One region of the Pseudomonas sp. S1_E05 genome, then DNA from elsewhere that is predicted to be linked to it. Evidence: riboswitches for the same ligand, from Rfam matches in the RefSeq annotation. Region 1 holds a riboswitch; each other region holds the start of a gene.
What was found. Region 1 has a riboswitch for cobalamin ahead of AB4N33_RS06790 (CbtB domain-containing protein). Riboswitches for the same ligand answer to the same signal wherever they lie in the genome.
Positions count from the first base shown of each region.

Region 2: it holds a riboswitch for cobalamin, as region 1 does, so the genes downstream of both, cobO (cob(I)yrinic acid a,c-diamide adenosyltransferase) here and AB4N33_RS06790 (CbtB domain-containing protein) in region 1, are expected to answer to the same signal.
Region 3: it holds a riboswitch for cobalamin, as region 1 does, so the genes downstream of both, AB4N33_RS08395 (ABC transporter substrate-binding protein) here and AB4N33_RS06790 (CbtB domain-containing protein) in region 1, are expected to answer to the same signal.

Region 1 covers NZ_JBFRHM010000001.1:1,456,511-1,459,777, reverse strand. The annotation lists gene cobW (cobalamin biosynthesis protein CobW) at 1-999, opposite strand, end outside; cobalamin riboswitch at 1,099-1,311, opposite strand; cobalamin riboswitch at 1,476-1,702, shown strand; gene AB4N33_RS06790 (CbtB domain-containing protein) at 1,821-2,015, shown strand; gene AB4N33_RS06785 (CbtA family protein) at 2,027-2,719, shown strand; gene AB4N33_RS06780 (cobalamin biosynthesis protein) at 2,716-3,129, shown strand; gene cobM (precorrin-4 C(11)-methyltransferase) at 3,210-3,267, shown strand, end outside.
Region 2 covers NZ_JBFRHM010000001.1:2,982,352-2,985,618, forward strand. The annotation lists gene AB4N33_RS13750 (cobyrinate a,c-diamide synthase) at 1-1,332, opposite strand, end outside; gene cobO (cob(I)yrinic acid a,c-diamide adenosyltransferase) at 1,329-1,940, opposite strand; cobalamin riboswitch at 2,024-2,238, opposite strand; gene AB4N33_RS13760 (hypothetical protein) at 2,393-2,977, shown strand; gene AB4N33_RS13765 (PQQ-dependent sugar dehydrogenase) at 3,046-3,267, shown strand, end outside.
Region 3 covers NZ_JBFRHM010000001.1:1,842,303-1,845,569, reverse strand. The annotation lists gene AB4N33_RS08400 (FecCD family ABC transporter permease) at 1-349, opposite strand, end outside; gene AB4N33_RS08395 (ABC transporter substrate-binding protein) at 358-1,371, opposite strand; cobalamin riboswitch at 1,501-1,695, opposite strand; gene tspO (tryptophan-rich sensory protein TspO) at 1,808-2,251, shown strand; gene AB4N33_RS08385 (cupin domain-containing protein) at 2,374-2,871, shown strand; gene AB4N33_RS08380 (hypothetical protein) at 2,884-3,210, opposite strand.

The DNA.
Region 1 (3,267 bases):
CAGCACCAGGCGTGTGGTGCGCGCTTCATCGGCGCCCCACTGGCGGTCGAAGTGCTTGTCGAAACGTGTGCCCACACCTTGGATCAGCAGGCGCATGGGCTTGTTGGGGATGGCCGCAAAGCCCTTGACGCGCAGGATGTCGTGCTTGATCACCAACTGGGTCAGCGCATCCAGCAACAGGCTCTCGTCGGCCTGGGGCAATTCGATGGAGATGGAGTCGAACGCGTCGTGATCGTGATCGTCCTCGCCTTCGTGGTGGTGATCGTGGTGACTGTGACGGCTGTCGATGTGTTCTTCGGAACCGGCACCCAGGCCGATCAGCACATCGAGCGGCAAGCGACCGCTGCTGGCTTCGATGATCTTGACCGCCGGCGGCAATTCTTCGGCGACTTCCAGGCGCACGCGAGCCAGGTCTTCAGGGTTGATCAGGTCGGCCTTGTTGAGAATCACCAGGTCGGCGCTGGCCAGTTGGTCGGCGAACAGCTCGTGCAGGGGCGACTCGTGGTCCAGGTTCGGATCGAGTTTACGCTGGGCGTCGACTTGATCCGGGAATGCGGCGAAAGTGCCGGCAGCGACGGCCGGGCTGTCGACCACGGTGATCACCGCGTCGACTGTGCAGGCGCTGCGGATTTCCGGCCACTGAAAGGCTTGCACCAATGGTTTGGGCAGTGCCAGGCCAGAGGTTTCGATGAGGATGTGGTCGAGATCGCCCCGGCGCGCCACCAGTTCGCGCATCACCGGGAAGAACTCCTCCTGCACGGTGCAGCACAGGCAGCCGTTGGCCAGTTCGAAGACACGACCGACGGCTTCTTCCTCGGTGCAGCCGATGGAGCACTGCTTGAGGATTTCGCCATCGATGCCCAGCTCGCCGAACTCGTTGACGATTACGGCGATACGACGGCCCTGGGCGTTGTCGAGCATGTGGCGCAGCAAGGTGGTCTTGCCCGAGCCGAGAAAGCCGGTGACGATGGTGACGGGGAGTTTGGCCAGTGTTTTCATCGGATGCCCTTTGGCAAGGTGGCGGGCATACGGGACGACAAGCGCTGCAACAGCGGTGCGCGCAAGAGTTTCGCCACCGGATCACCCCGCCCGGTTGTAGTGAGAATCTGGATCGAGGCAGGTCTCCTGGCTGACAGTGTGCCGGGCGGTTGGCCCGGCATTCGCTGCGCCTTCCCGCGAACCCATTGTGCAGGGCTTGCAGTGGCGTGGCAGCGAACATCACCATTCACAGTTGCGGGGGCAGCCGCGGCATTGACCGCGTTCCCTTCTTAGCTTCGACAATGGCGAAGAACCTCGAAGCGACAAGGCTACGCATGGTCTGTGGGCGGGTCAAATTCTTGTGGCGGCAATCGGGACGCCATCGCGGGCAAGCCCGCTCCCACAATGGGCCGGTGTCCGCAGTCCCCTGTGGGAGCGGGCTTGCTCGCGATGGGCGCGACCCGGTCTCGATTGACGGCAAAGCCGCCCCATGCTCTCCTACACGCCTTGTTACGGGTGCCCTTCACAGGGTGAAACGGGAAACCGGTGAATCATGTGCTTTACTCAAGCCCATGTCAGTCCGGTGCTGCCCCCGCAACGGTAAGCGAGCGAAGAATCAGATCCACTGTGCCGATCATCGGCATGGGAAGGCGATTCTTGCAGGTTTCGGCAGATGCCCAAGCCCCTCGCGAGCCCGGAGACCGGCCCGCAACACACAGTGACGATACGATCACGAAAACAACAAACCCGCGGTGGGCGGGCGCTGTTTGAACCTCTGCGTGCACGCTACGCAGGGTGTCTGCATGCGCTCTCGTCACCCTGACAGAACAGAGGGAAGCGCCATGTCGATCATCAGCAGCACCGGCCACGCACCGGCCAGCAGCCACACAACCACCCTGACCCAACGCCTGACCGTCGCCGTCTGCGCATCAATCCTGGGCGCGTGCCTGGTCTACTTCGCCGGTTTCTCGCACATCGAAGCGGTCCACAACGCCGCCCACGATACCCGCCACAGCGCCGCGTTCCCTTGCCATTGAGACCTGACGACATGATCAAGCGTATCGCGCAAACCGCAGGTTTTTCCGGACTGCTGGCCGCCCTGCTGCTCACGCTGCTGCAAAGTTTCTGGGTTTCGCCGCTGATTTTGCAGGCCGAAACCTACGAGAAATCCGAGCCTGCCGCCGTTGAAGTGCATGAACACGCTGCCGGCACGGCCGCGCACAACCACGACACCGAAGCCTGGGAGCCGGAAGACGGCTGGCAGCGCGTGCTGTCGACCACCGGTGGCAACCTTGTCGTCGCCGTCGGTTTTGCACTGATGCTCGCCGGCCTCTACACCCTGCGCGCACCGACCAAAACTGCACAGGGCCTGCTCTGGGGCCTGGCGGGCTACGCCACTTTCGTGCTGGCGCCAACCCTCGGCCTGCCCCCTGAACTGCCGGGCACCGCCGCGGCGGATCTCGCGCAACGGCAAATGTGGTGGATCGGCACCGCCGCTTCGACCGCTGTCGGCATTGCCCTGATCGTGTTCAGCCGCCATTGGCTGATGAAATTGCTGGGCGTGGCGATCATCGCCGTTCCGCATGTGATCGGCGCACCGCAGCCGGAGGTGCATTCGATGCTCGCGCCAGAAGCGTTGGAAACGCAATTCAAGATGGCTTCGCAACTGACTAACGTCGCGTTTTGGTTGGCCCTTGGCTTGCTCAGCGCCTGGCTGTTCCGTCGTCAGAACCAGGCATGATCATTGAAAGCACAGCGCCGACCCTGGTGGTCGGCCTGGGCTGTCAGCGCGGCTGCCCGGTCGAAACGCTGCGCGCTTTGCTCGACCAGGTCCTCCAGGCTCATCAAATCGAACTGCGTCAAATACAGGCCCTGGCCAGCATCGACCTGAAACGTGACGAGCCCGGCCTGATCGAACTGGCTGCACAACTCGACCTGCCGCTGACGTATTTCAACAGTGAACAACTGGCGCCCTACGAGCCGTGCTTAAGCCACCGTTCGCAGATCGCCTTCGAACGCACCGGCTGCTACGGCGTGGCCGAGAGCACCGCCCTCGCCCTCGCCGAACAACTCGCTCAGGCACCGGCGACCTTGCTGATTTCACGACAAAAATACGCCCAGGCGACACTGGCATTGGCCGGCGCAGCGTAAAATCCCGATAATCCCCGCCCCTGAACATGAGCAATCTTCATCTGAAGCCTTGCCCAACCCTTTTTTGACAGGAAACGACGATGACCGTCTACTTCATTGGCGCAGGTCCCGGCGATCCGGAAATGATCACGGTCAAAG
Region 2 (3,267 bases), 1.5 Mb from region 1:
TGCAGGAGCGGGCGTGCCCGCGATGGCGTCCGTAAGGTCCGGCGCAAAAAGCGCAGCAATCGCAGGAGGATTTGACGGAAAATAAAAATGCACATAAGAAGCCGTCATCCGCCCCTCACGATAAACGGCCTCCGCGCCGCGCCCCCCGTTCGGGCTCAGGCCGCGAGCAATCGGAGCCAGCTCGGTGGTGGTCAGCGAATGGTGATAGGTGTGCCCGCGCAGCGAGCCTTCCGGTAATTCAACCGCCTGCAAGGCGAGCGCCGCCAGGCGTTTCTGCATCACCGCATCCCCCGCCAGCAAGCCGGCCAACTCGGCGCGAGTGCCCTCGACATCGGTCAACGAATCAAGCAGGTAGAGCATGCCGCCGCATTCGGCCAGCAACGGTTTGCCGGCTGCATGGTGGGCGCGGATCGCTTCTAGCATCGACGTGTTCTGCGCCAGCGCCACGTGGTGCAGTTCCGGGTAACCGCCGGGCAAGTAGAGGCTGTCGGCGAGCGGCAGTTGCGTGTCGCGAATCGGCGAGAAGAATGCCAACTCGGCGCCCATCGCCCGCAGCAGGTCCAGGCTGGCGCCATAGGTGAACGCAAAGGCTTCATCACGCGCCACGGCAATGCGCACGCCGGCCAGCCAAGGATCGACCGCGATCACTTCGGGGGCCGCAAACGCCACGGCGGGCGGCAGCGCGACTTCGCAACTGCTGGCCAGGGCATCGGCAGCAGCATCGAGACGCAGATCCAGATCGTTCAATTCACTGGCCTGAACCAGGCCCAGGTGTCGGCTCGGCAGCTCGATTCCGGTTTCCCGGGACAGCGCGCCGTACCAGCGCAAACCTTCGGTCAGGCTGCCTTCGAGCAATTGCGCATGGCGCAGGGTGCCGACCCGGTTGGCCAGCACACCGGCAAACGGCAGGTCCGGTTGATAGCGGGCCAGGCCCAGTGCCAGGGCGCCAAAGGTCTGCGCCATGGCCGTGCCGTCAATCACCGCGAGTACAGGCACACCGAAGTGACGCGCCAGGTCGGCGCTGGACGGGGTACCGTCGAACAGGCCCATGACCCCTTCAATGAGAATCAGGTCAGCCTCGGCGGCGGCTTCCCACAACAGTCGCCGGCTTTCCTGCTCGCCGACCATCCACATGTCCAATTGATACACCGGCGCACCGCTGGCGCGCTCGAGGATCATCGGGTCGAGAAAGTCCGGGCCACACTTGAAGACGCGCACCTTGCGCCCCTGGTTGCGATGCAACCTCGCCAGGGCGGCGGTGACGGTGGTCTTGCCCTGACCGGAGGCCGGCGCGGCAATCAATACCGCCGGGCAATGACGTGGCTCACTCACAGTTCAACGCCCTTCTGCGCCTTGATACCGGCCTGGAAGGCGTGCTTGATCATGCCCATTTCGGTAACGGTGTCGGCCAACTCGATCATCTCGGGTTTGGCGCCGCGGCCGGTCACCACCACGTGCTGCATCGGCGGACGCGCTTGCAGGTCGCTGAGGACCTGATCGAGGTCGAGGTAGCCGTGCTTGAGAGCGATGTTCAACTCATCCAGCACCACCAGACCAATCGACGGATCGCGCAGCAACTCGCGGGACACCGCCCAGGCCGCTTCGGCGGCAGCGATGTCACGCTGGCGGTCCTGGGTTTCCCAGGTAAAGCCTTCGCCCATCACGTGGAAACGCACCTGCTCCGGGAAGCGGCGGAAAAACAATTCTTCACCGGTACTGTTGCGACCCTTGATGAACTGCACCACGCCGCACTGCATGCCATGGCCCATGGAACGGGCGAGCATGCCAAACGCCGAGCTGCTTTTGCCTTTCCCATTGCCGGTGAGCACCAGCAGCAGGCCGCATTCGTTTGGCGAGTTGGCGATGCGTTCGTCGATCACGGCTTTTTTACGCAACATGCGCGCCAAATGGCGTTCGTCACGATCTGGGGTATCGGTCATGGGGGAGCTCTCCGTTGAGGCGGGATAACGGCGGGCAGGCACAAGAAACAGATGGCAAGAAGCCCGACATCGCCCACCGTGATGTCGCTGGATTGAATCAGGCCGGTCTCCGGGCTCATGAGCGGCATCACGCCGGACTGCGCGCCTTCCCATGTCGCGATCGACACAGTGGCTCAAGGCGCAGCTTTCACTCATTTACCGTTGCGGGGGCAGCGCCGGGATCGTGCACGCACTCACCGGCTTCCCTGTTTCACTCTGCCGACCTGGGTCACAGAGCACCTGAAACAAGCCGCGAAGGTTAGAGGGTTGGGGGTGGAGCGTCAATTAAAGCCGGGACGCTGGCGGATGAATAACTGCCGTCGATCAATAAAATGACGCCAATCTTGTGCCAGACTCCCAGCAGTGATATCAAAGAGCCACAACCCCACATCACAAGAACAAGGGTGAGCACCATGCAAGGCATGATTATCAGCAATCCGCGACTGGAATTCCTGCGCCCGCTGCTGGAACGCTGGTTTGACTGTATAGACCGCTACAACGCCGTACGGGGCGATAACGACACGCCTTACTGGTACGACGAAAAAGCCAATCTGGGTTTGCTCGCGGCCGCCGCCTGGATGGCCGAAATGGTCACCCTGCAAGACACCCAGACCCGCAAGCAGCTTGAGGAAGGCGAACGCAACGCCCGCGCCAATCTGCTCATCGCCTCCAGCGAAACGCGCGCGTATCTTCAGGCCACTCAACGCTGGCCACGGGTCAACAGCCTCAACCTGACCCAGGCGCTGGCGGAAATCACCAGCGACGCCAAGCGCATCAGCTACAGCAGCGACCTGAAACTGGGCTGCCTGTTCGTGGCCCCGCAAAAAGCCCAGCACGGCGCCACGCCGGAAGAGCTGCAGGACATGGTCGATGACCTGCAAAAAGAACATTCCTGCGCGGTCGCCTGGTACTTCCCCTACGCCTACCGCAAATTACGCAACGAAGCGGGCAACTATCATCCGGGCATCGCGGTGTTGTTCAAGGAAGCTCACGGCTGACCGGTTGAACCATCTCGGGCTTGCGCTTCTCTACTGATCAGGTCACTGCATTCTTAGGGAAGTTCAGCATGCGCAAGCCCCAGCTCGCTCTCGTCATCACCATGGCCGCCGGGCTCGCTGCCTGCGGTGAAACTTCCACCCTACAGGTCTCCGACGGCACCGGCCCATCCCCGCAACTGCCAGAACCGAACAAGACACTGTTCCCGACAATGAACATCGCCCCGGCCATCGGCTGGCCGGCCGGCGCCAAACCGACGGCAGCAGCGGGCACTCAGGTGGCTGCATTTGCC
Region 3 (3,267 bases), 390 kb from region 1:
TCAGCAAACCCGCGCCGACACCCAGCAACGCTACCAGGACGGCACCCGTCGAAGCACCCGCGCTGATGCCCAGCAGATAAGGTTCCGCCAACGGATTGCGCAACAAGGATTGCAAGATGACTCCGCACGTCGCCAGCCCGGCGCCGCAAGCGGCGGCCACCAGCGCGCGGGTCAGGCGGTAGTTCCAGACGATGCCTTCATCGATGGGGTTCAGCGCATAACCCGCGCCCCACAGTTTATTGGCCAGCACCTGGAGCACCACGAGCGGGTCGATGGGCGTTTCACCAATGGCAACACCCGCCAGCACCGCCAGCGACAGCATCCCCAGCGCAAGCAGTGTACGTATCAAGGTTGCAGTCATTTCGGCAGATCGTAACCGTCGATGGCCGTGGCCAGTTGCTCGAGGCCGTCGAACATCCGAGCGCTGGCCTGCAGGGCCATGGCGTCGACGATGATGATGCGGTTGTGCTTCACCGCGTCCATGTTGCGGGTGACCGGATCGCTGCGCAGGAAGGCCAGTTTTTTCTCATGGTCATCCGCCGGGAAGCGGCGACGGTCCATGCGTGCGATCACCAGGAAAGTCGGGTTGGCCTTGGCGATGGTTTCCCAGCCCACGGTTGGCCATTCTTCATTGGAGTCCACCACGTTACGCACGCCCAGGGTGCTGAGCATGAAGTCCGGAATGCCCTTGTGCCCGGCCACAAACGGATCGACGTTCATGTCGGTGCTGGAAAACCACACCAGGGCACTGGCCTGTTTGCCACCTTTTTGCTGGACCTTGGCCACGGAGGCGGCCAGCTTGGCTTTAAGCTCGGTGACCCACTGCTCGCCACGGTCCTGCACGTCGAAAATCTGTGCCAGTTGCTCGATGCTCTTGTAAATGGTGTCAATGCGAAACGGCTCCAGGCGCGTGCCGTCGGCGCCTACCCGATTGTCCTTGCCCTCGCAGTCGGACGGGAGCAGATAGGTCGCGATCTTCAGTTCATGAAACTGTTCACGGGTGCCGACCGCGCCTTGTGGCCCGACCATCCATTCGAACTCCACGGTCACCAGTTCCGGACGCTTGCCGATCACGGCTTCAAAACTCGGCTCGTTGTTCGCCAGGCGTTCGACCTTGTCGTTTTGCGTCTTGTAAGCCGGCAGCACATCGTTGAACCACAGCGAAGTGGCGGCCACCTTGTTGCCCAGGCCCAAGGCATACAGCATCTCGGTGCCAGCCTGTCCAATCGTCACGGCGCGGGTTGGCGCGTGAGCAAAGGTGAGGGGAGTGCCGCAGTTGTCGATGGTCAGCGGGTACTGCGTCGGGGCGGCTTGTGCGAAGGCGCACAGGCCAAGGCTGGTGAACAGCGCAGTAAGGCGGGGCAACAGCATGGGGCAATCTCCATTTGAACCGTACTTGAAACGGGCGCGGTACGGGTCTGGAAACACACCATCGAACGCTGCTGTAAAAGCAGGGCAAGGCCGCTCGGCACGGATGTCCTCCCCGGACACCCCGCCGGTTAGTGATTTGTCTGGCCGGCAGGTCTCCTGACTGATGCGTCGTCGCCACGCTCCAGCCTTCCCGGATCAGGTCCAGTGACTATCGAGGAGCAGGCTCAGCACCTACAGTTGCGGGGGCAGTTTCGATTGACGCCCGTTGCGGCGTTTCGAATTCCCTATTAGTCCCGTTCGGGAACCGGCGGCGTATGGTAGTCGATCAGGCCGCCGAGGGGGAACGTGGTTTTTTTCACCTTGTACGCCGTGAACTTTTAACGGGTCAGCACCCGTCCAAGTTCCAAATACACCGACACAGGGACCGATCATGACCATGACCTTCTTCATCTTCCTCCTGGCCTGCGCGGCGGCCGCCAGCACCGGTGTGCTGTTCAAGCCGGGCGAGTGGTACCACTCGCTGGTCAAGCCAGGCTTCACGCCGCCCAACTGGTTGTTCCCGGTTGCCTGGACGATCATCTACCTGCTGCTCGCCTGGGCCGGCTACCGCTTGAGCCTGATCCCCGGCAGCCAGATCGTGTTGGCACTCTGGGCCGCGCAAATCGCGCTCAACACCTTGTGGACGCCGGTATTCTTCGGCGCGCATCACGTGTTGGCGGGGATGGTGATTCTGGTGGTGTTGTGGCTGGTGGTCGCGGCCATGGTCGTCATGGCCCTGCGCCTGGACCTGATTACCGGTTTGATCCTGTTTCCCTACCTCGCCTGGCTCTGCGTCGCCGCCGCGCTGAACTTCTCCATTCTGCGTAACAACCCTCGATAGTTTGTTACGCGGTGTAAGAACAGAAGTGCCCGGGACGTGATTTATCCGCGTCCCGGGCAAAAATTATCATCGCGTTCCAGTTCGCAGGCGGTGCGCCGCGACAGCTTTCAGGGAACGCACACATGAAAACCATCGGCTTACGCCACGCTCTCCACGCCTTGCTTCTCGCCGCGACGACCACCACCCTCTGCGCTCCCGCGAACGCCGAGGCGCTGGACAACAAGCAATTTTCGTCAATGCGCAGCGAAGATGTGCAATGGCAGGGTTTTCCCGCGTTCCCCGACGGCGCCAAACTGGCGGTGATCGTTGGCAACCCGAGTCAGTCGGGGCCTTATGTGGTCAGGGTCAAAGTACCGAACGGCTTGAAACTGATGCCGCATACCCACCCGGAAGATCGCATCTATACCGTCATTTCCGGCGTGTTCTATATCGGCCAGGGCAGCACCTTCGACGCCGACAAACTTGTGGCCTACGGGCCGGGCAGTGTGGTCGTGCTGCCGGCGAACACGCCGCACTTCCACTGGGCGAAGTCCGGTGAGTATGTGTCGCAGGTGTATGGGATCGGGCCTCTGGGGCTCAAGTACATCAATGACGCGGATGACCCGCGTCACGACAAGTAGCCCATTGGTGTGTCAGCTGAGCAACGAAAACCGCAGACGCGGCAGTTTAAAGGCCGTCACGCTGGATGGGGTGGACTCGCGACGTTGATCGACGATCATCTGGCCGATTTCCAAGCCCAGCTCTGCAGCATCCTCACGGGTCACGAACCTCAGCGCCGGCGTCTCGCGCGCCTCCCGGATTTCCTGGCCGTCGTACCAGACCGAAACGGTCGTGGTGTGATGGCTCTGCAGGCTTTGGGCCTCGCGGGGTTCCACTTTGATGGGGCCAAACGTTTCGACGAGGATTTCGTAGCCCAGGTAAGTCGCTTGTTTGATTACGGCTGAAGGTTGTGCGGTCATTGCTGCTTTCCATAGCTCTACATCGGACAATGGAAGGCAAAATACTCGAAAATTGGC